2 linked regions of the Tardiphaga sp. vice304 genome follow. The protein of the gene in region 1 binds, or shares a complex with, the protein of each later gene. Links are inferred from orthologs where the notes say so. Each region holds a gene or a part of one and is shown on either strand. Other genes may lie near its edges. The genes, in order: secA and secY.

Region 1 (7,809 bases):
GTCATGGAAAATCCTTATCTCGGGGGAAGGTGGGCTATCGGGGTCGGCGGGACAGTCACTTAAACGACCCCTCTTGGCAACGCGAAAACTCTGTCAAAATGATGAAATCCTTGACAGGTTCGCGACCAAGCGCCGCCGTTGACAACCCTCTGCCCCAGCCATATCTCTGCAAAACTGGCCGGTGGCTATGCGCATTTTCGGCTGTGCCCCTGCCATTGGAACGCTTTCGCCAGTGAACCCTTGATACCCTCTTTCCCACACATCATGGCCGGCCCGATCGGGCCTCTGGCCCGATGCGTTCCGGGGGCCATTTGCCCCGCTGACTACCTCACGGCGGCAACGCCGAACTGCAAAGACAGGATTTCGTTATGATCGGCGCGCTCGCCCGCAAGTTCTTCGGCTCCGCCAATGACCGCCGCATCAAGGCCTACTCGACGCGCGTGGCCGCCATCAACGCGCTGGAGCCGGAAATCGCCGCTCTCTCCGACGAGGCGCTCAAGGCCCGCACTTCAGAATTCAAGGCGCAGATCGCCGCCGGCAAGACGCTCGACGAACTCCTGGTGCCCGCTTTCGCCACGGTGCGCGAAGCCGCCAAGCGCACGCTCGGTCAGCGCCATTTCGACGTCCAGCTGATTGGCGGCATGGTGCTGCATGAGGGCGACATCGCCGAGATGAAGACCGGCGAAGGCAAGACGCTGGTCGCGACCCTCGCCGTCTATCTCAATGCGCTGGCCGGCAAGGGCGTCCACGTCGTCACCGTCAACGATTACCTCGCCAAGCGCGATAGCGGCTGGATGGGCCAGATCTACAGCTTCCTTGGCCTGACCACCGGCGTGATCGTGCACGGCCTGGATGATGCCGAGCGCCAGGCGTCCTATGCCTGCGACATCACCTACGGCACCAACAACGAATACGGCTTCGACTATCTGCGCGACAACATGAAGTACCGGCTGGAGGACATGGTCCAGCGCGGCCACTTCTACGCCATCGTCGACGAAGTGGACTCGATCCTGATCGACGAGGCGCGCACGCCTCTGATCATCTCCGGCCCGCTCGACGACCGCTCGGAATTCTACAACACCATCGATACCTTCCTGCCCAAGCTCGAGAAGAAGACCGATTTCGAGGTCGACGAGAAGCAGCGCACCGTGACGCTGACCGAAGCCGGCATGGAGAAGATCGAGACCCTGCTGCGCGACGCCGGCCAGCTCAAGGGCGAGACGCTGTATGACGTCGAGAACGTCTCCGTCGTGCACCACATCAACCAGGCGCTGCGCGCCCATTCGCTGTTCAACAAGGACAAGGACTACATCGTCCGCGACGACGAGGTGATCATCATCGACGAATTCACCGGCCGCATGATGCAGGGCCGGCGCTATTCGGAAGGCCTGCACCAGGCGCTGGAAGCGAAAGAACACGTCACTGTCCAGCCGGAAAACCAGACGCTGGCCTCGATCACCTTCCAGAACTACTTCCGCATGTACGCCAAGCTGGCCGGCATGACCGGCACGGCTTTGACCGAAGCCGACGAATTGTTCGACATCTACAAGCTGGAAGTCGTCGAAGTGCCGACCAATGTCGGCATCGGCCGCATGGACGAGGACGACGAAGTCTACCGCACCCAGGACGAGAAGCACGCCGCGATCATGGCCGAGGTCGAGCGCGCCAATTCGCGCATGCAGCCGGTCCTGGTCGGCACCGCCTCGATCGAGAAGTCCGAACTGCTCGGCGAGTACCTCTTGAAGCACGGCTACAAGCAGCTCGAATTCGACAAGCCGAAGGCGATGGACAAGCTCTACGCCGCTGCCCGCGCCGGCAAGCCCGGCAAGCTGTTCGCGGTGCTGAACGCGCGCTTCCACGAGCAGGAAGCCTATATCGTCGCCGAAGCCGGCGTCCCCGGCGCCATCACCATCGCCACCAACATGGCCGGCCGCGGCACCGACATCAAACTCGGCGGATCCCTCGAAATGCGCTCGCAGATCGAGACCGCCGACATCACCGACGAGGCCGAGAAGACCGCCAAGATCGAGGAGATCAAGGCCGAGATCGCCAAATTCCGCGAGATGGTGCTGGCCGCCAAGGAAACGGCCGAAATCGAGCCCGCCAAGGGCTCCAAGCCCGCCAAGACCGCGACGCGCCCCGGCGGCCTCTACATCATCGGCTCCGAGCGCCACGAGTCCCGCCGCATCGACAACCAGCTACGCGGCCGCTCCGGCCGCCAGGGCGATCCAGGCCGCTCGAAGTTCTTCCTGTCGCTGGAAGACGACCTGATGCGGATCTTCGGCTCCGACCGGCTGGATTCCATGCTGACCCGGCTCGGCCTCAAGGAAGGCGAAGCCATCATCCATCCGTGGATCAACAAGGCGCTGGAGAAGGCGCAGCAGAAGGTCGAGGCGCGCAACTTCGACATCCGCAAGAACTTGCTTAAATACGACGACGTGCAGAACGACCAGCGCAAGGTGATCTTCGAGCAGCGCGTCGACCTGATGAAGAGCGAGAACGTCGCCGACACCGTCGCCGACATGCGCCGCGCTTTCGTCGAGGACCTCGTCACCAAGCACATCCCGGAAAACCAGTATGCCGAGCAGTGGGATGTGGCCGGTCTGAAGGAAGAGCTGCAGCGCGTCATCGACATCGACCTGCCGGTCGAGGAATGGGCCAAGGAAGAAGGCATCGCCGACGAGGAGCTGCTGAACCGCATCGAGGCGAAGGCCGACGAGCACATGGCCGCCAAGGTGGCGCAATGGGGTCCCGACGTGATGCGTTACGTCGAGAAGACCATTCTGCTGCAGACGCTCGACCATCTGTGGCGCGAGCATCTGGTGATGCTGGATCATCTGCGCCAGGTGATCGGCCTGCGCGGCTACGGCCAGCGCGATCCGCTGCAGGAGTACAAGGCGGAAGCCTACAACCTGTTCGAGGCGATGATCGCCAACCTGCGCGAGGCGGTGACGGCGCAATTGATGCGCGTCGAGATCGTGCCGCCGGACGTGCAGCCCGAGCTGCCACCGATGGAAGCGCACAAGCTCGACTACAATACCGGCGAAGACGAAGTGGCATTCGCGAGCGCCGCTTTGGCACCGCCCACCGCCGAGCAGATCGCCGCCCGCGATCCGAACAGGCCGGACACCTGGGGCAAGGTCGGCCGCAACGAAGACTGCCCGTGCGGCTCCGGCAAGAAGTACAAGCACTGCCACGGAAGGTATGCGTGAGGGCTGAGGTTACGGGTTCTTATTGAGAAGCTGTCGCCTGCGGCACCCCCATCCCCAATCCTTCCCCGCAAGGGGGAAGGGAGCTGATGGGCCTTCGCTTTGATTACTTTAGCCCGATACGCCGCGCGTCGTGCCCCCTTCCCCCTTGCGGGGAAGGGGCAGGGATGGGGGTCACCACGCTCTGGATGACCTGAAGCACGCCATCCAGATTCCCCAGCACCTCGTGATTCCAGAACCGAAGCACCCGGTAGCCACGGGCTTCGATGAATCTCGTGCGACAATCATCCGCCGCGCGGTTCTCGTGATGCTGCCCGCCATCGAGCTCGATCACCAGCCTGGCCTTGCGACTTACGAAATCGACAATGAACGGCCCGATCAACGCCTGCCGCCGGAAGTGCGATCCACCAAGCTCGATATCGTGCTTCAACCGCGGCCACAGCACGCGCTCGGCATCCGTCGGATCGGCCCTTAACTGCTTGGCAAATTGTCGTTGTCGATCTTGCATGATCGAGCCTAATTCTGGCGAAAGCGCTCGTGGCGCCCCCATCCCCGACCCTTCCCCGCAAGGGGGAAGGGAGCACTGCTGCCAAAGCGAAATTACTGCGAACTAATATAAGCGAACTGACGAAGTCGGATCAGCTAGGTCTCATGAGCTTACACGCGATGCACTTAGCTTGCTCGCTAAGAAGCACCGCGGCTAATGCCCCCTTCCCCCTTGCGGGGAAGGGTCGGGGATGGGGGTCCGCGGGCTCGAACGAAGCGATCGTCGCTCCGGACCATCAGCCCTACTTGGCGGCCGAGAACCGCGTATCAAAACTGTTGGCGGGCACCACCGAGGCTGCGCCGGACAGCAAAGCGCCCTGCTCAGTCGGCTTCGACGGCGGGCGCGGGGCGGCGCTGGCCTGCTTGGTGGCGTCGGCCGGCGTCAGCACCGGCTTGGCGGCCACAGAAACAGCAGGCTTGGCCGCGGGCGTTGGCTTGGACTTGGCGGCAATGGTGGCTGCGGTCGAAGCCGGCGTGGCGCTCGCCGTGGTCTCCGAGGAGCCGCCGATGCCGACCTTCTTGGCGAGGTTGCTGAAGAAGCCGCCTTCCGACGAGGCCGAGGCGACCTTGGTGCCGGGGGTGACGGCGACCGCCGGCTCTTCCGACGACGCCGACGCCAGCAGCGACGCCGAGGACGGCTCAAGGTTCGGCTTCGGCGGATTGACGTGCGGTGGGATGGTGCCCGGCGCGCGGACGCTTTCGATGCCGGGGACGATCGGGTCCGACAGGCCGGTCGAGGCTTCCGGCAGCTTGGAGGCGAAGATCCGGTTCATGCCGCCGTCGATGTCCGGACGGCGCGCCGCGATCGCCACACCCTTGGCGACCAGCTCAGCCGTTTTGGCGTCGTCGGCGCGCTGCTTCTGCGCCACCGCGTCGGCGATCTCCGGCGTCACCGTATAGGCCGGGCACTTGGCGGATGCGTTGAAGACAGGCGCGCGCGACATGTTGGCGGGCTGCGCCGGATCGAACACGTACTTGTTCTCGCAGAACTCGACCTTCGGCTCCTGCTTCGTCACCTCGAAATGATCGTAGCCCTGCTTGATCATCTTCCAGAACGGCATGTTCGGGTTGTTGCGGTGGCGGGCCATGTTCACGGGCGTCATCTTGAACGGATAGGCCTGCACCTGGAACGAGCGCTGGCCGCCGAAGAAGGATTCGCGCCCCAACGCGTAGATGTCCGAGATCTGTTCGTCGGTCATCGCGTAGCATCCGCGCGACGAGCAGTCGCCATGCACCATCAGCTGCGAGCCGGTGCGCCCCAGCGATTTGTCGAACGCGTTGGGGTAGCCCATGTTGAACGACAGATAATACGACGACTGCGGATTCATCTGCGCCGGCGTGATGTTGTAGAAGCCCTCGGGCGCCTGGCGGTCGCCTTCCTTGATCTTCGGACCGAGGTCGCCGGACCAGCGGCAGATCGGATAGGTCTTCAGCAACGCGAACTGGCCGGAACGATTCTGTTTCCAGACCTCGAGCTCGGCCTCCTGCTTGAACAGCCGCACCAGCATCGGCGACTGCAGGTCCATGTCCTTGGCCGCGATCTCGGCGACGAGCTTTTCCGGAATCGGCTTGTTGGCCTTGGCGTTGCTGGCGAGCGACATCTCGTCGGTGTTGCAGCCGGACAGCGCCAGACCAGCCGCCAGAACGGCGGAGATGACCAGCGCGCGAACGAGCGGGCCGCGAAGGTCCGAGCCGCGAAAGTCCGAGCGATATATCAAGACGAAACTCCGCAGCCGAGGGGCGAACTCACCCCGAAACAACCGTCTACGCCCAAAGCGGGCCGCAGATTATCCCCAACACCCCCTGCTCGCAAGCCGACCCGGCCGCGCGAAGCGGGCGCAAATACCCTTGGACCCGAACGGTTAAAACTTGGTGGCGGGGCTTAATTGCGGCCGAAACCGCGATGCGGCGGAATAAAGGCGGCTGGAGTGCCGACATGTTTAATCAAATGTTACGGAGGGCGGGAATGCGGGCAAGCTGTGAAGTCCACCGCCCTCTCCGCCGTCGTCCCGGCGAACGCCGGGATCCATAGCCTCCAGAGATAAGAGACGGAAGGCCGCTGCGGCCGTGCCGCCACTTGTCGATGGCGTGTATGGGTCCCGGCTTGCGCCCGCGCTGACGCGCGGGCTTGCCGGGACGACAGAGCCTACGAGCCCCGGACCACCGTCTTCAGATAATTATACGCCTTGATGATCTCGATCAGGCGATCCTCGGTGGAGCGGTCGCCGCCATTGGCGTCGGGGTGGTGCTGCTTGACCAGCGCCTTGTAGGTCGATTTCACGGTTTCCAGCGTGGCGTCGGGGCCGAGGCCCATCACCTGAAGCGCCTTGCGCTCGGCGTTGAAAATCTTGCGCGTCTCGGCCTTGGGCGCTTCGGCCTTGGCGCCGGGACCGGGCCGCCAGCGGTTGCGGCCGTTGAGTTCAGAGAACATTGCGAACGGATCGGCGGCGCCTTCGAGGTCGGCCTCGGGCGACTTGCCTTTGCCCTTGCTGCCATTGGCGCCCATCTTCCAGGTCGGACGGTGGCCGGTCAGCGCGTCCTTCTGGTACTTCGCCACCGCGTCCAGCGTCATGCCGGAGAAGAAATTATAGGACTGGTTGTACTCGCGGACATGGTTCAGGCAGAAGTGCCAGTATTCCTTGTCGTTGGCGCGGCCCTTGGGGGCGCGGTGCGGCCCCTTGTTTTTGCACTCCGGCCACTCGCACATCGCGGCTTCCTCGCGCGCGGCGGCCTGCTGCTTGGCGCTCAGCTTATTGGGCTTGATGCGGATGGAGTCGAAGAATTTGGATGAGTCGATGGCCATGGCGGACTATGACAACGCCGCGCGAAAAGCTTCAAGTCTTGACATTCGGATATGATCCCAGTGGCGCCGATTTCCAGCGATTGACGATGATGCGGCAAAGACGTTAAGCCGATATGCGAGGAACTGCCATGACCGTCAAAGACATCATCTCAAAGAAACTGCAGGACGCCTTCGCGCCCGATCGCCTTGAGGTGACCGACGAGTCGCATCTGCATGAAGGCCACGCCGGCCATCAGCCCGGCGGCGAGACGCACTTCCGAGTTGATATTGTGTCGGACGGCTTCGAAGGGAAGAGCCGGATCGAACGCCACCGAATGATCAATGCGACGCTGGCTGCGGAACTCGCCGGCCCGATCCACGCGCTGGCGCTGAAGGCGCGAACGAAGGGCGAGGCGGGCTAATTGGTCCGAACACCGGCGGTAGTGCCCCCTTCCCCCTTGCGGGGAAGGGCCGGGGATGGGGGTGCCGCGAGCGACGACCTCTGCGATGTCGCGCAGGCGATGCAGCAACGACTTCTTCATTCAGGTTTTACAGAGCGTCGCTGAAAGTTCAGCGCGTGGGGCCCCCCATCCCCGACCCTTCCCCGCAAGGGGGAAGGGAGCACTGCTGCCATTGCTCTTATCTCGTTAGAAAATCAGAACGACGTCCCGGCCCTTGGCTTCTTCCCGACCGGCTCCGGCTCCACCGGCACCGGGCCGATGCGCAATGCGGTGATGCGGTTGCGCTCGCGGCGCAGCACCCGAAACCGGAAGCCGTGGAAGGTGAAGCTCTGGCCGCGCTCGGGGATCGAGCGCGCCTCGTGGATCACCAGGCCCGCCACGGTCGTCGCCTCCTCGTCGGGCAGGTGCCAGTCCATCGCGCGGTTGAGATCGCGGATCGGGACGGAGCCGTCGACCACCACGGAACCGTCCGGCTGGGCGCGGACGCCGGCGACCACCACGTCGTGCTCGTCGGAGATATCGCCGACGATCTCTTCCAGCACATCCTCCAGCGTCACCATGCCTTCGACTTCGCCATATTCATCGACCACCAGCGCGAAATGCGTCTTGCGGCGGCGGAATGCCTTCAGCTGATCCGACAGCGGGCGCATCTCCGGCACGAACCATGGCGGCAGCGCGATGGAAGCCACATCGATCTTCGAGGTGTCGCCGTCGACGGCCCGGATCGCGCGCAACAGATCCTTGGCATGCAGCACGCCGATGATGTTCTCCGGCTTGTCGCGCCACAGCGGGATGCGGGTATATTCGGTGG
Region 2 (12,199 bases), 1.6 Mb from region 1 along the record:
CGGACTTTTTCACGGTTTTACCTTTGGCGACCGATTTCGCGGCCTTCTTCGGCGCCTTGGCAGCCTTCTTGGCGACCTTCTTGACGGCTTTCTTCACCGCCTTCTTGGCTGCTTTGGCCGGCTTGGCCTTCTTTGCCGGCGCCTTTACGGACTTTTTCGCCGCTTTCTTCGCCGGCCTGGCGGCCGATTCGCGCTTTACGGCGACCTTCTTCTTCGCGGACTTGCGCACGGTCTTCTCCGCGCTGTCCGAATCGGCGATCGCATCGAGCACGCGGTTGATTTCGAGCGTCACTTCTTCGATCGACATCATGCCGTCGATGGTGATCAGCTTCCGCTTGTCCGAGTAGTAGTGCACCAACGGCTCGGTCGACGCGCGGTAGTTCGACAACCGCTGGGAAAGCACTTCCGGCGTGTCGTCATTGCGCACAGTCTCGCCGCGCTCGGTCATCTGCGCGATGCGCGCCTCAACCCGCTGCAGCAGTGCGCTCTCGTTGACGCGCAATTCGATCGCGGCGTCGAGCTTCAGCCCCTTGGACTTCAGCAGCGCATCGAGCGCTTCGGCCTGCGGCACGGTGCGCGGGAAGCCGTCCAGGATGAAGCCATGGGCGGCATCCGGCAGTTCGATCCGGTCGGAAATGATACCGACAACAACCGCGTCCGGTACCAGGCCGCCCGAGGCCATGATGTCCTTCGCCTTGAGGCCGATCTCGGTCTCGGCGGCGACGGCGGCGCGAAGCATGTCGCCGGTGGAAAGCTGAACGATGTTGTAACGCTCGACGAGACGCTGTGCCTGCGTTCCCTTGCCCGCCCCCGGCGGCCCGAGAAGAATCAGCCTCATTTGCGCCGACCCCTCAGCTTCGATTTGCGGATCAGGCCTTCATACTGGTGCGCCAGCAGATAGCCCTGCACCTGCGCGACCGTATCCATCGTGACGGAAACCACGATCAGCAGCGACGTGCCGCCGAAGTAGAACGGCACCGACGCATAGGAGATCAGGATCTCCGGGATCAGGCAGACGATAGCCAGATAAGCGGCGCCGAGCACGGTGACGCGCGACAGCACGAAGTCGATATATTCGGCCGTGCGCTCGCCCGGACGGATGCCCGGGATGAAGCCGCCATGCTTCTTGAGATTGTCGGCGGTCTCGGTCGGGTTGAACACGATGGCCGTGTAGAAGAACGCGAAGAAAACGATCAGCCCGATATAGGTGATCAGGAACAGCGGACGGCCGTGGCCAAGCTGCGTAGTGATCCACTGGAACCACTCCGGCCCCTTGCCGGCATTGAAGCTGGCGATGGTCGCCGGCAGCAGCAGCAGCGAGGAGGCGAAGATCGGCGGGATCACGCCGGACGTGTTGAGCTTGAGCGGCAGATGCGAGGACTGACCCTCGAACATCTTGTTGCCGACCTGGCGCTTCGGATACTGGATCAGCAGCCGGCGCTGTGCGCGCTCCATGAACACGATGAAGGCGATCACGACGACGGACATGATGATGACCAGCAGGATCAGGCCGGTCGACAGAGCGCCCTGGCGGCCCAGCTCGAGCATGTTGGCGATCGCAGAGGGCAGCTCGGCGACGATGCCGGCCAGGATGATAAGCGAAATGCCGTTGCCGATGCCGCGCGAGGTGATCTGCTCGCCCAGCCACATCAGGAACATGGTGCCGCCGGTCAGCGTCACCGTGGTCGAGAGCAGGAAGAACATGCCGGGTTCGCTGACGACATTGCCCGCGCCCTGCAGACCGACGGCGATACCATAGGACTGGAAGAGCGCCAGGATCACTGTCAGGTAGCGGGTGTACTGGTTGAGCATCTTGCGGCCGGACTCGCCCTCCTTCTTGAGGGCCTCGAGCTTCGGCGACACGGTGGTCAATAGCTGGATGATGATCGATGCCGAAATATACGGCATGATGTTCAGCGCAAAGATCGCCATGCGGTTGATGCCGCCGCCGGCGAACATGTTGAACATGCCGAGAATGCCGCCGGCCTGCTGCTTGAACACAGCTTCCCATGCGGTGGGGTCGATGCCCGGCAGCGGAATATAGGTGCCGAACCGATAAACCAGCAGCGCACCCAGGGTGAACCAGATGCGCTTCTTCAGTTCATCGGCCTTGCCGAGCGCCGAAAAGTTGAGGTTTGCGGCTAATTGTTCTGCTGCAGAGACCATAGTGACCTTCTTCCGCGCCCCTCGCGCCACAATGCCCCGACCAGCGGGGCATTCGGCAGACGCCGGACATTAATTGGTGCTCGGCATTGATAAATTCTACCGCCGAAACGCGCAAGACCGTCTGCGGTCGCAGACGGTGACGCAGATGATTAAGCGGCCTCGCCTTCGGCCTTCTTCGGCTTCGGGTTGAGGATCTTGACGGTGCCGCCGGCCTTCTCGATCGCCTCGATGGCAGACTTCGAAGCGCCATGCACTTCCACGGTCAGCTTGACGTTGATCTCGCCACGGCCGAGCAGACGGACGCCGTCCTTGGCGCGACGGATGACGCGAGCCTTGACCAGCGATTCGGCGTTGATGACGCCCGCGGTGTCGATCACCTTATTGTCGATCGCATCCTGGAGACGGTCCAGGTTGATCTCGGTGAAGTCGAGGCGGAAGATGTTGTTGAAGCCGCGCTTCGGAAGACGACGATGCAACGGCATCTGGCCGCCCTCGAAGCCCTTGATCCGCACGCCCGAACGCGCGGTCTGGCCCTTGCCGCCACGGCCGGACGTCTTGCCCTTGCCGGAACCAATACCGCGGCCGACGCGCATACGCTTTTTGCGGGAGCCGGCGTTATCGGCGATATCGCTGAGCTTCATCGTTCTCTTCCCTTTATCGGACCGCCGCCCTGAAGCCCGATATCCGGGCCTCGAAGGAGCGTCGGTTGTCACCTGGCACAGCCGATCTGCGGCTGCCTGGAGGCGACGTGAGCTTACTTATCCTCGACCACGCGGACGAGGTGCTGAACCTTGGCGATCATGCCGCGAACCGAAGGAGTATCCTCCAGCTCGGAGACGCGACCGATCTTATTGAGCTTCATCCCGATCAGGGTCGCGCGCTGCGAGTGATGGCGGCGGATTGCGCTGCCGATCTGCTCGACCTTGATCATCTTTGCGGCGGTTGCCATCGTGGTAACTCCAAAAGTCGTGATTACTCAGCGACCACTTCAGCGTCACCGCCAACGCGGCGCGACTGCAGGGTGGACACCTTGATGTTGCGACGGGCGGCGACCGAACGCGGCGAATCCTGATGCTTCAGCGCATCGAAAGTGGCGCGAACCATGTTGTAGGGATTCGACGAACCGATCGACTTGGCGACCACATCCTGGATGCCGAGCGTTTCGAACACGGCGCGCATCGGGCCGCCGGCGATGATGCCGGTACCGGCCGGGGCTGCACGCAGATAGACGCGACCCGCACCGTGGCGGCCGGCGATATCGTGGTGCAACGTGCGACCCTCGCGCAGAGCGACGCGCAGCAGGTTGCGCTTGGCCGATTCGGTGGCCTTGCGGATCGCTTCGGGAACCTCACGTGCCTTGCCGTGACCGAAACCGACCCTGCCCTTCTGATCGCCAATCACGACCAGCGCTGCGAAACCGAAGCGCTTGCCGCCCTTGACGACCTTGGCCACACGGTTGATGTGGACCAGCTTGTCGACGAATTCACTGTCGCGCTCTTCCCGGCCGCCCCTGTGGCCGCCACCGCGCTCGCGTTCACCTGCCATGGTGTTTTCCAATCCTTGAGAGGCTCACGCCCCAATCCTGTGTCCGTTCAATCAATGAAAGTGTCGTCGCTTAGAAGCTGAGGCCACTTTCACGAGCCGCATCCGCAAGCGCCTTGACGCGACCATGGTAGAGATAGCCACCACGATCGAACACGACTTCCTTGACGCCATTCTTGACCGCACGCTCGGCGAGCAGCTTGCCGACCGCCTTCGCGGCATCGACGTCCGCACCGGTCTTGCCGGATTCGCGCATCGTCTTTTCCAGCGAGGAAGCCGACGCAAGCGTCTCGCCCTTCAAATCGTCGATCACCTGAGCGTAGATATGCTTCGACGAGCGGAAAACCGACAGGCGCGGACGACCATTGGCGGTCCGGCGAAGCGAGAGCCGCACGCGTTGCTTGCGCCGGGCATTCGTAATCTTGAGTTTCGACATGTCCGGCTCCGTTACTTCTTCTTGCCTTCCTTGCGGAAGATAAACTCGTCGGAATATCTCACGCCCTTGCCCTTGTAGGGCTCCGGCGGACGATAGCTGCGGATCTCCGCGGCCACCTGACCAACGCGTTGCGAATCGTTTCCGGAGATGAAGATCTCGGTCGGCTTCGGCACCGTGATCAAGATCCCCTCCGGGATATCATAGACGACATCGTGGCTGTAGCCGAGCGCGAGCTGCAGCTTCTTGCCCTGGAGAGCGGCACGATAGCCGACGCCGGTGATGTCCAGCTTCTTTTCGAAGCCCTTGGTGACGCCTTCGAGCAGATTTGCGATCTGCGCGCGGGCGGTACCGTAGAGTGCGCGGGCGCGATTGGTCTCGATCCGCGGCTTCACCGTAATGGAGCCGTTGTCGAGCTTCACCTCGACGTCGTCGTGGACGATGAACTGAAGGTTGCCCTTCGGGCCCTTCATCTTGACCACCTGGCCATCGACGGTAGCGGTGACGCCCGCGGTGACCGTGACTGGCTTTTTGCCAACTCGTGACATGGCTAATCCTTCCTCAGAACACCGTGAAGAGAACTTCGCCGCCCACGTTCGCTTCGCGCGCTTCGTGGTCAGCCATAATTCCCTTGGGTGTCGACAAAACCGAAATGCCAAGACCGTTCTTCACGCGCGGCAGGTTCTTCACCGAGACGTAAACACGACGTCCTGGCTTCGAAACGCGCTGAATTTCACGGATGACCGGTTCGCCATCGAAATATTTGAGCTCGACTTCGAGCTCGCTACGGCCGCTCGAATGCTCGACGCTGGCGTAGCCACGGATGTAGCCCTCGTTCTTCAGCACTTCGAGCACATTTGCGCGCATCTTGGAGCCGGGGGTCGAAACCTTCGGCTTGACGCGCATCTGAGCGTTGCGGATGCGGGTGATGAGGTCGCTGATCGGGTCGTGCGTTGACATGATGCGATCCCCTTACCAGCTCGACTTCACGAGCCCGGGAACCAGGCCGCGAGAGCCCAGGTCACGCAGCGCGATACGGCTGAGCTTGTTAATGCGATAGACCGCATGCGGACGGCCGGTGATCTCGCAACGATTCATGATCCGGACCGCCGACGAATTACGCGGCATTTCGGACAACTTCATCGTTGCGGCGAACCGCTCTTCCATCGGCAGGGTCTTGTCGGCGATGATGGCCTTGAGCTTCGCGCGCTTGGGCGCAGCGTTCTTGGTCATCCGCTTCCGACGGTTATTCTTCTCGATCGAACTCTTCTTTGCCATGCTTGGCTCCTGGGTTACCGCGTTTGAAAAGCTTGTCAGCTTCTCACTGCCGGAACGGGAAATTGAAGGCGGTCAACAGCGCGCGGCACTCATCGTCGGTCTTTGCAGTCGTGCAGACCGTGATGTCCATGCCCCACGTCTCCCCCATCTTGTCGAAGTCGATTTCGGGGAAAATGATGTGTTCCTTGATGCCGAGCGAGTAGTTGCCGCGGCCGTCAAAGCTCTTCGGGTTCAGGCCGCGGAAATCTCGGACGCGCGGCAGCGCGACGTTGATCAGGCGGTCGATGAACTCGTACATCTTGACCTTGCGCAGGGTCACCTTGGCGCCGATCGGCTGGTTTTCACGCAGCTTGAAGGTCGCGATGGCGTTGCGCGAGATCGTGATCACCGGCTTCTGGCCGGCGATCAGCGCGAGATCGGCAGCTGCCGTCTCGGCCTTCTTGCGGTCGTTGACGGCTTCGCCGATGCCCATGTTGAGCACGACCTTGTCAAGACGCGGAACCTGCATGACATTCTGATAACCGAACTGCTCGGTCAGCTTGCCACGGATCTCCTGGTCGAACTGTTCACGAAGACGCGGAATATAAGCGGTTTCAGACATCGATCTGATCTCCCGAGCGCTTGGCGATCCGAACCTTGGTGCCATCCGCCTGAATCTTGAACCCGACGCGGGTCGGCTTGCCGTCCTTGCCGACGATGGCAATGTTGGACAGCTGGATCGGCGCCTCTTTCGAGATGATGCCGCCTTCCTGGGCCTGGGTCTGCTTCTGATGCTTCTTGACGAGGTTGACGCCGCGAACCAGCGCCTTGCCTTCGGTCGGACGAACCTCGAACACTTCGCCGGTGCGCCCCTTGTCGCGACCGTTCAACACGATGACCTTGTCACCCTTGCGAATCTTGGCAGCCATTACAGCACCTCCGGCGCAAGCGAGATGATCTTCATGTGGTTCTTGGCGCGCAGCTCGCGCGGCACGGGCCCAAAGATACGGGTACCGATCGGCTCCGACTGATTGTTGATCAGCACGGCAGCGTTACGGTCGAAGCGGATGACCGAACCGTCAGCGCGGCGAATGTCCTTGCGGACACGAACCACGACGGCCTTCATCACGTCGCCCTTCTTGACCTTCCCGCGTGGGATGGCTTCCTTGATCGATACGACAATAATGTCGCCAACAGTAGCATACCGGCGCTTGGATCCACCAATCACCTTAATGCACATGACACGGCGTGCGCCTGAATTATCGGCCACGTCGAGGTTGGTCTGCATCTGAATCATTGATGCACCTCGTCCTCTGATTTATGCGCAAAGTCGCGCGTAGATGAAATGCGCAAGTCGCGCTTTAGGCGGTCTTCTTCTGTTCGCCCCGGACAACCGTCCAGCGCTTCAGTTTGGAGATCGGCTTGCTCTCCTCGATCCACACCATGTCGCCCGGCTTGAACTCGTTGTTCTCGTCGTGCGCGTGATAGTTTTTCGAGGTCCGAATGGTCTTCTTGTAGATCGGGTGCGTAAAGCGACGATCGACGCGGACGACAACCGTCTTGGCTTGCTTGTCGCTGACGACCACGCCCTGAAGTGTACGTTTCGGCATGTTCGGCCCCTTACTTCGACTTCACGTCGCGCTTTTGCGCGGCGATGGTCTTGATTCGTGCGATGTCACGACGCGCTTCACGCAGGCGAGTCGTATTCTCCAACTGCCCAGTAGCACGCTGGAATCGCAGATTAAAGCGTTCCTTTTTCAGACCGAGGACGGCGTCGTCCATCTGGTCCTGGCTCATCGCTCGGATATCGGCGGTTTTCATCTCGGCCATGATCTTACCCTTACTCGGCAATGCGCGTGACGAAGCGCGTCTTGATCGGCAGCTTCGCGGCGGCCAGCGTGAACGCCTCCTTGGCGGTCTGCTGGGTGACGCCGTCGATCTCGAACAGCACCCGGCCCGGCTTGACGCGCGCAACCCACAGTTCCGGCGTACCCTTGCCGGAACCCATGCGGACTTCGGCAGGCTTCTTCGAGACCGGCAGATCCGGGAAGATGCGGATCCAGACGCGGCCGGCACGCTTCATGTGACGGGTCAGCGCGCGGCGCGCGGCTTCGATCTGACGGGCGGTGAGGCGCTCGGGCGCCATCGCCTTCAGGCCGAACTGACCGAACGCCAAGGTTGCGCCGGAGGTCGCCACGCCGTGAATCCGGCCCTTATGCGCCTTCCGGAACTTGGTCTTCTTTGGTTGCATCATGGCTTACGCCCTCAAACCTTCTGATTAAGCAGCGTCGCGACGCGGGCGGGAATTGTCACCCTCGGCCATGCGCTTGTCCTGGGCCATCGGATCGTGCTCAAGGATTTCGCCCTTGAAGATCCAGACCTTGACGCCGCAGGTGCCGAACGTCGTGAACGCGGTGGCGACGCCGTAGTCGATGTCCGCGCGCAGCGTGTGCAACGGCACGCGACCTTCGCGATACCATTCCATACGCGCGATTTCCGCGCCGCCAAGGCGACCCGAGCAATTGATGCGGATGCCTTCGGCACCGAGGCGCATCGCCGACTGCACCGCCCGCTTCATCGCGCGGCGGAACGCCACGCGGCGCTCAAGCTGCTGCGCGATCGACTCGGCGACCAGGGTCGCATCGAGTTCCGGCTTGCGGATTTCGACGATGTTGATCGTGACGTCCGAAGCGGTGATGTCCGACACCTTCTTGCGAAGCTTGTCGATGTCAGCGCCCTTTTTGCCGATCACGACGCCCGGACGTGCCGAGTGGATCGTGACGCGGCACTTCTTGTGCGGACGCTCGATGATGATCTTGGCGACAGCCGCCTGCTTCAGTTCCTTGTGCAGCACTTCGCGGATTTTGACATCCTCGTGCAGCAGCTTGCCGTATTCGTTCTTGCCGGCGTACCAACGTGAATCCCACGTACGGTTGATGCCAAGACGCAGACCGATTGGATTGATCTTCTGACCCATCGTACTCTCCCGCGCCCTTAAGCTGTCGCCGCTTCAACCTGACGAACAACGATCGTCAGCTGCGCGAATGGTTTGAAGATGCGTCCCGAACGGCCGCGGCCGCGCGGGGAAAAACGCTTCATGACAATGCCCTTGCCCACATGGGCCTCGGAGACGACGAGCGCGTCGACATCGAGGTCGTGGTTGTTCTCGGCATTTGCGATCGCCGACTCAAGGCACTTCTTGACGTCGACGGCGATGCGCTTGCGCGAAAACTGCAGGTCGGCGAGCGCGGCGGAAGCCTTCCGGCCGCGGATCATCTGCGCCACCAGGTTCAGCTTCTGCGGGCTCACGCGCAACATGCGGGCGATCGCCTTGGCCTCGTTATCCGGGAGGCTCCGTTCGCGCTTTGGCTTGCTCATAACTTAGTCCTCAGCCCTTCTTGGCTTTCTTGTCGCCCGAATGACCGTGGAAGGTACGGGTTGGCGAGAACTCGCCGAACTTGTGACCGACCATTTCTTCATTGATGGCAACAGGTACATGCTTTTGGCCGTTATAAACGCCAAAGGTAAGACCGACAAACTGCGGCAGGACCGTGGAGCGACGGCTCCAGATCCTGATGATGTCGTGACGCCCTGACGCGCGAGCAACTTCTGCCTTCTTGAGCAGCGAGCTCTCGACGAACGGGCCTTTCCAGACTGAACGAACCATGTCCGGCGATCCTTACTTCTTCCGCTTGTGGCGGCTGATGAGAATGAACTTCGTAGTCGACTTGTTCGAGCGCGTCTTCTTGCCCTTGGTCGGCTTGCCCCACGGGGTAACCGGATGACGGCCGCCCGAGGTCTTGCCTTCACCACCACCGTGCGGATGGTCGACCGGGTTCATCGACACGCCGCGGTTATGCGGGCGACGACCAAACCAGCGCATACGGCCGGCCTTGCCCATCGAGGTATTCATGTGGTCGGGGTTCGACACGGCGCCGATTGTCCCGGTGCAACGGCCGTGAACCAGGCGCTGCTCACCGGAATTCAGGCGAACGATCACATAGTCATGGTCGCGGCCGACGAGCTGGGCGTAAGTGCCGGCGGAACGGGCGATCTGGCCGCCCTTCCCGATCTTCAGCTCGACGTTGTGGATGATGGTGCCGATCGGCATGTTTCCGAGCGGCATGACATTGCCCGGCTTCACGTCGACGTAGTTTCCGGCAATCACGGTGTCACCGACGGCGAGACGCTGGGGCGCGAGGATGTAGGACAGCGTCCCATCTTCGTACTTCAGCAGCGCGATGAAGGCGGTGCGATTCGGATCGTACTCGAGTCGCTCGACCTTTGCAGGCATATCGACCTTGGTACGCTTGAAATCGACGATACGGTAGGTCTGCTTGTGACCGCCGCCGCGAAAACGAACGACCGTGCGACCGGTGTTGTTACGACCGCCGGAGGAGTGCTTGCCTTCGGTAAGCGTCTTGACCGGCTTGCCCTTGTAGAGGCCCGAGCGATCGACGATGACGAGCTGGCGCTGGCCAGGGGTCGTCGGGTTGAATTTTTTAAGTGCCATCGGATATCCGCCTTATAGCCCGGTCGTGACGTCGATGCGGTGGCCCTCTTCGAGGGTCACGATCGCACGCTTGACGTCCGACTGCGAACCGAAGTTGCCACGAAACACCTTCTGCTTGCCCTTGCGGACCAGCGTGTTCACGCTCTTCACTTTGACATCGAACAGCTTCTCGATGGCTTCCTTGATCTGCGGCTTGGTGGCCTTGATCGCGACCTTGAACACAACCTTGTTGAATTCGGACGCAACGGTCGCCTTCTCGGTCACCACGGGGGCGACGATGATGTCGTAATGGCGCGGGTCAATGTTCTTCATTTGAAGCGCGCCTCCAACGCATCGAGTGCCGCACGGGTCAGAACCAGCTTGTGACGGCGCAGAATGTCATAGACGTTGATGCCCTGGATCGGCAGCACGTCGATGTTCGGAATGTTGCGGGCCGCCATGGCGAAACCGGTGTGGACTTCGGCGCCATCGACGATCAGCGCATTGGTCAGGCCGAGGCCCGAGAAATGACCGATCAGGGCCTTGGTCCTGGCTTCTTCCAGGGTGGCGTTCTCGATCACGATCAAGCCGCCGTCCTTGGCCTTCGAAGACAGAGCGTGCTTCAGAGCCAGCGCGCGAACCTTCTTGGGCAGATCGAACGCATGAGAGCGCACGACCGGACCGAAGGCGCGACCACCGCCGCGGAACTGCGGGACACGGGCCGAACCGTGACGCGCACCGCCGGTGCCCTTCTGCTTGTACATCTTCTTGCCGGTGCGCCAGATCTCGGCGCGACCCTTGGTCTTGTGCGTGCCAGCCTGGCGCTTGGCGAGCTGCCAGTTGACGCAACGCTGGATGATGTCGACGCGCGGGTCGAGACCGAAGATGGCATCCGACAGCTCGATCGAACCTGAGTCCTTGCCCTCAAGCGTGGTGACGTTCAATTTCATCTCACACGCCCTCCTTCTCGGCGACAGGTGCCTCGGCAGGGGCTTCCTGCTCGGCGCCAACCAGGCGGAACTTGCCAGGCTTCGGCGCTTCCTTCGGAAGAGCCTTCTTGACGGCGTCGCGAACCGCGATCCAGCCGCCCTTGGAGCCGGGAACGGCGCCTTCGACGAGGATCAGGCCGCGCTCGACATCGAGCTGCACAACACGCAGGTTCAGCGTGGTGATCTTGTCGACACCCATGTGACCGGGCATCTTCTTGTTCTTGAAGGTCTTGCCGGGATCCTGACGTCCGCCGGTCGAACCGATCGAACGATGCGATACCGAGACGCCGTGGGTGGCGCGCAGACCGCGGAAATTCCAGCGCTTCATACCGCCGGCAAAACCCTTACCGACCGAGGTACCGGTGACATCGACAAACTGACCGACCACGAAGTGATCCGCCTGGATCTCGGCGCCGACCGGGATCAGCGCGTCTTCCGACACGCGGAATTCCGCGACCTTACGCTTGGGTTCAACCTTGGCGACCGCGAACTGGCCGCGTTCAGCCTTCGGCAAATAAACGGTTTTGCGCGTGCCCGAACCGAGTTGCAACGCAACGTAACCATTCTTCTCGCTGGTGAGGTGACCTAACACCTGGCAATTGCCCAGCTTTAGCACGGTCACTGGAATGTGCTCACCGGTCTCCGTAAAGACCCGTGTCATTCCGACCTTTTGTGCGATCACTCCGGAGCGCATCGGCGTGCTTCCTGTTCTTTCTGTCCGTTTGACGGGACTGGACCTAAAAAAATTCGTCTGTGACTCAATCCGCTTTAAGCGGGCTGGATCAGAGCTTGATCTCGACATCGACACCGGCGGCCAGATCGAGCTTCATCAAAGCATCGACGGTCTGCGGGGTCGGATCGACGATGTCCAGGAGGCGCTTGTGGGTGCGCATCTCGAACTGCTCGCGGCTCTTCTTGTCGACGTGCGGCGAACGGTTGACGGTGAACTTCTCGATGCGGGTCGGCAGCGGGATGGGCCCGCGAACCTGTGCACCGGTGCGCTTCGCCGTGCTGACGATCTCGCGGGTCGAAGCATCGAGAATCCGATGATCAAACGCCTTGAGCCGAATGCGGATATTCTGGCCGTTCATGCCGTTGTCTTTCTTTGTCGACTTAACTTCGCGTCAGGTCGGGAATAGCGGACATCCGCTATTCCCTGCCCCGGCCTATTACTCGATGATGCTTGCGACGACGCCTGCACCGACGGTGCGACCGCCTTCACGGATGGCGAAGCGCAGCTTCTCTTCCATCGCGATCGGCACGATCAGGTGCACTTCCATCGCGATGTTGTCGCCCGGCATCACCATTTCGGTACCTTCC

Evidence for each region.
Region 2: the proteins of secA (region 1) and secY are in contact, whole or in part, in a crystal structure (PDB 3DIN), measured with the Thermotoga maritima proteins. The link is inferred for Tardiphaga sp. vice304 from one-to-one orthologs. Residues at the interface, in WP_004082002.1 of Thermotoga maritima: Glu261, Ala262, Arg263, Lys300, Ala301, Arg302, Thr303, Ile304, Ile305, Leu323, Tyr324, Asp325, Pro326, Val329, Ser330, Tyr333, Ile336, Lys340, Phe345, Val349, Glu363, Phe364, Tyr374, Ser375, Gly376, Gly377, Glu393, Ile395, Thr482, Ser483; in WP_004081795.1 of Thermotoga maritima: Glu108, Gly109, Glu110, Glu111, Ala236, Glu237, Arg238, Arg239, Ile240, Thr241, Ile242, Gln243, Tyr244, Ala245, Arg246, Arg247, Val248, Thr249, Gly250, Arg251, Arg252, Val253, Tyr254, Gly256, Ala257, Ser258, Thr259, Tyr260, Leu261, Pro262.

What each region holds. Positions count from the first base shown.
Region 1 is NZ_CP041402.1:5,432,838-5,440,646, forward strand. What follows is about bases 17-3,412. They hold secA (preprotein translocase subunit SecA), read left to right. Parts: upstream 17-368; coding sequence 369-3,212; downstream 3,213-3,412. Other genes in these bases: FNL56_RS25915 (endonuclease domain-containing protein), read right to left, coding at 3,316-3,412. Also shown: FNL56_RS25905 (peptidylprolyl isomerase), read right to left, coding at 1-5; more of FNL56_RS25915, read right to left, coding at 3,413-3,717; FNL56_RS25920 (L,D-transpeptidase family protein), read right to left, coding at 3,998-5,473; FNL56_RS25925 (J domain-containing protein), read right to left, coding at 5,902-6,558; FNL56_RS25930 (BolA family protein), read left to right, coding at 6,687-6,959; FNL56_RS25935 (HlyC/CorC family transporter), read right to left, coding at 7,193-7,809. UniProt on the Escherichia coli protein: Required for protein export, interacts with the SecYEG preprotein conducting channel.
Region 2 is NZ_CP041402.1:3,816,423-3,828,621, forward strand. Bases 1-2,796 are described here. They hold secY (preprotein translocase subunit SecY), read right to left. Parts: upstream 2,167-2,796; coding sequence 835-2,166; downstream 1-834. Other genes in these bases: FNL56_RS18125 (adenylate kinase), read right to left, coding at 1-838; rplO (50S ribosomal protein L15), read right to left, coding at 2,316-2,796. Outside these bases: more of rplO, read right to left, coding at 2,797-2,807; rpmD (50S ribosomal protein L30), read right to left, coding at 2,921-3,115; rpsE (30S ribosomal protein S5), read right to left, coding at 3,139-3,711; rplR (50S ribosomal protein L18), read right to left, coding at 3,782-4,144; rplF (50S ribosomal protein L6), read right to left, coding at 4,156-4,689; rpsH (30S ribosomal protein S8), read right to left, coding at 4,703-5,101; rpsN (30S ribosomal protein S14), read right to left, coding at 5,114-5,419; rplE (50S ribosomal protein L5), read right to left, coding at 5,463-6,020; rplX (50S ribosomal protein L24), read right to left, coding at 6,013-6,327; rplN (50S ribosomal protein L14), read right to left, coding at 6,327-6,695; rpsQ (30S ribosomal protein S17), read right to left, coding at 6,760-7,008; rpmC (50S ribosomal protein L29), read right to left, coding at 7,019-7,228; rplP (50S ribosomal protein L16), read right to left, coding at 7,239-7,652; rpsC (30S ribosomal protein S3), read right to left, coding at 7,677-8,375; rplV (50S ribosomal protein L22), read right to left, coding at 8,393-8,776; and more genes. UniProt on the Escherichia coli protein: The central subunit of the protein translocation channel SecYEG. Consists of two halves formed by TMs 1-5 and 6-10.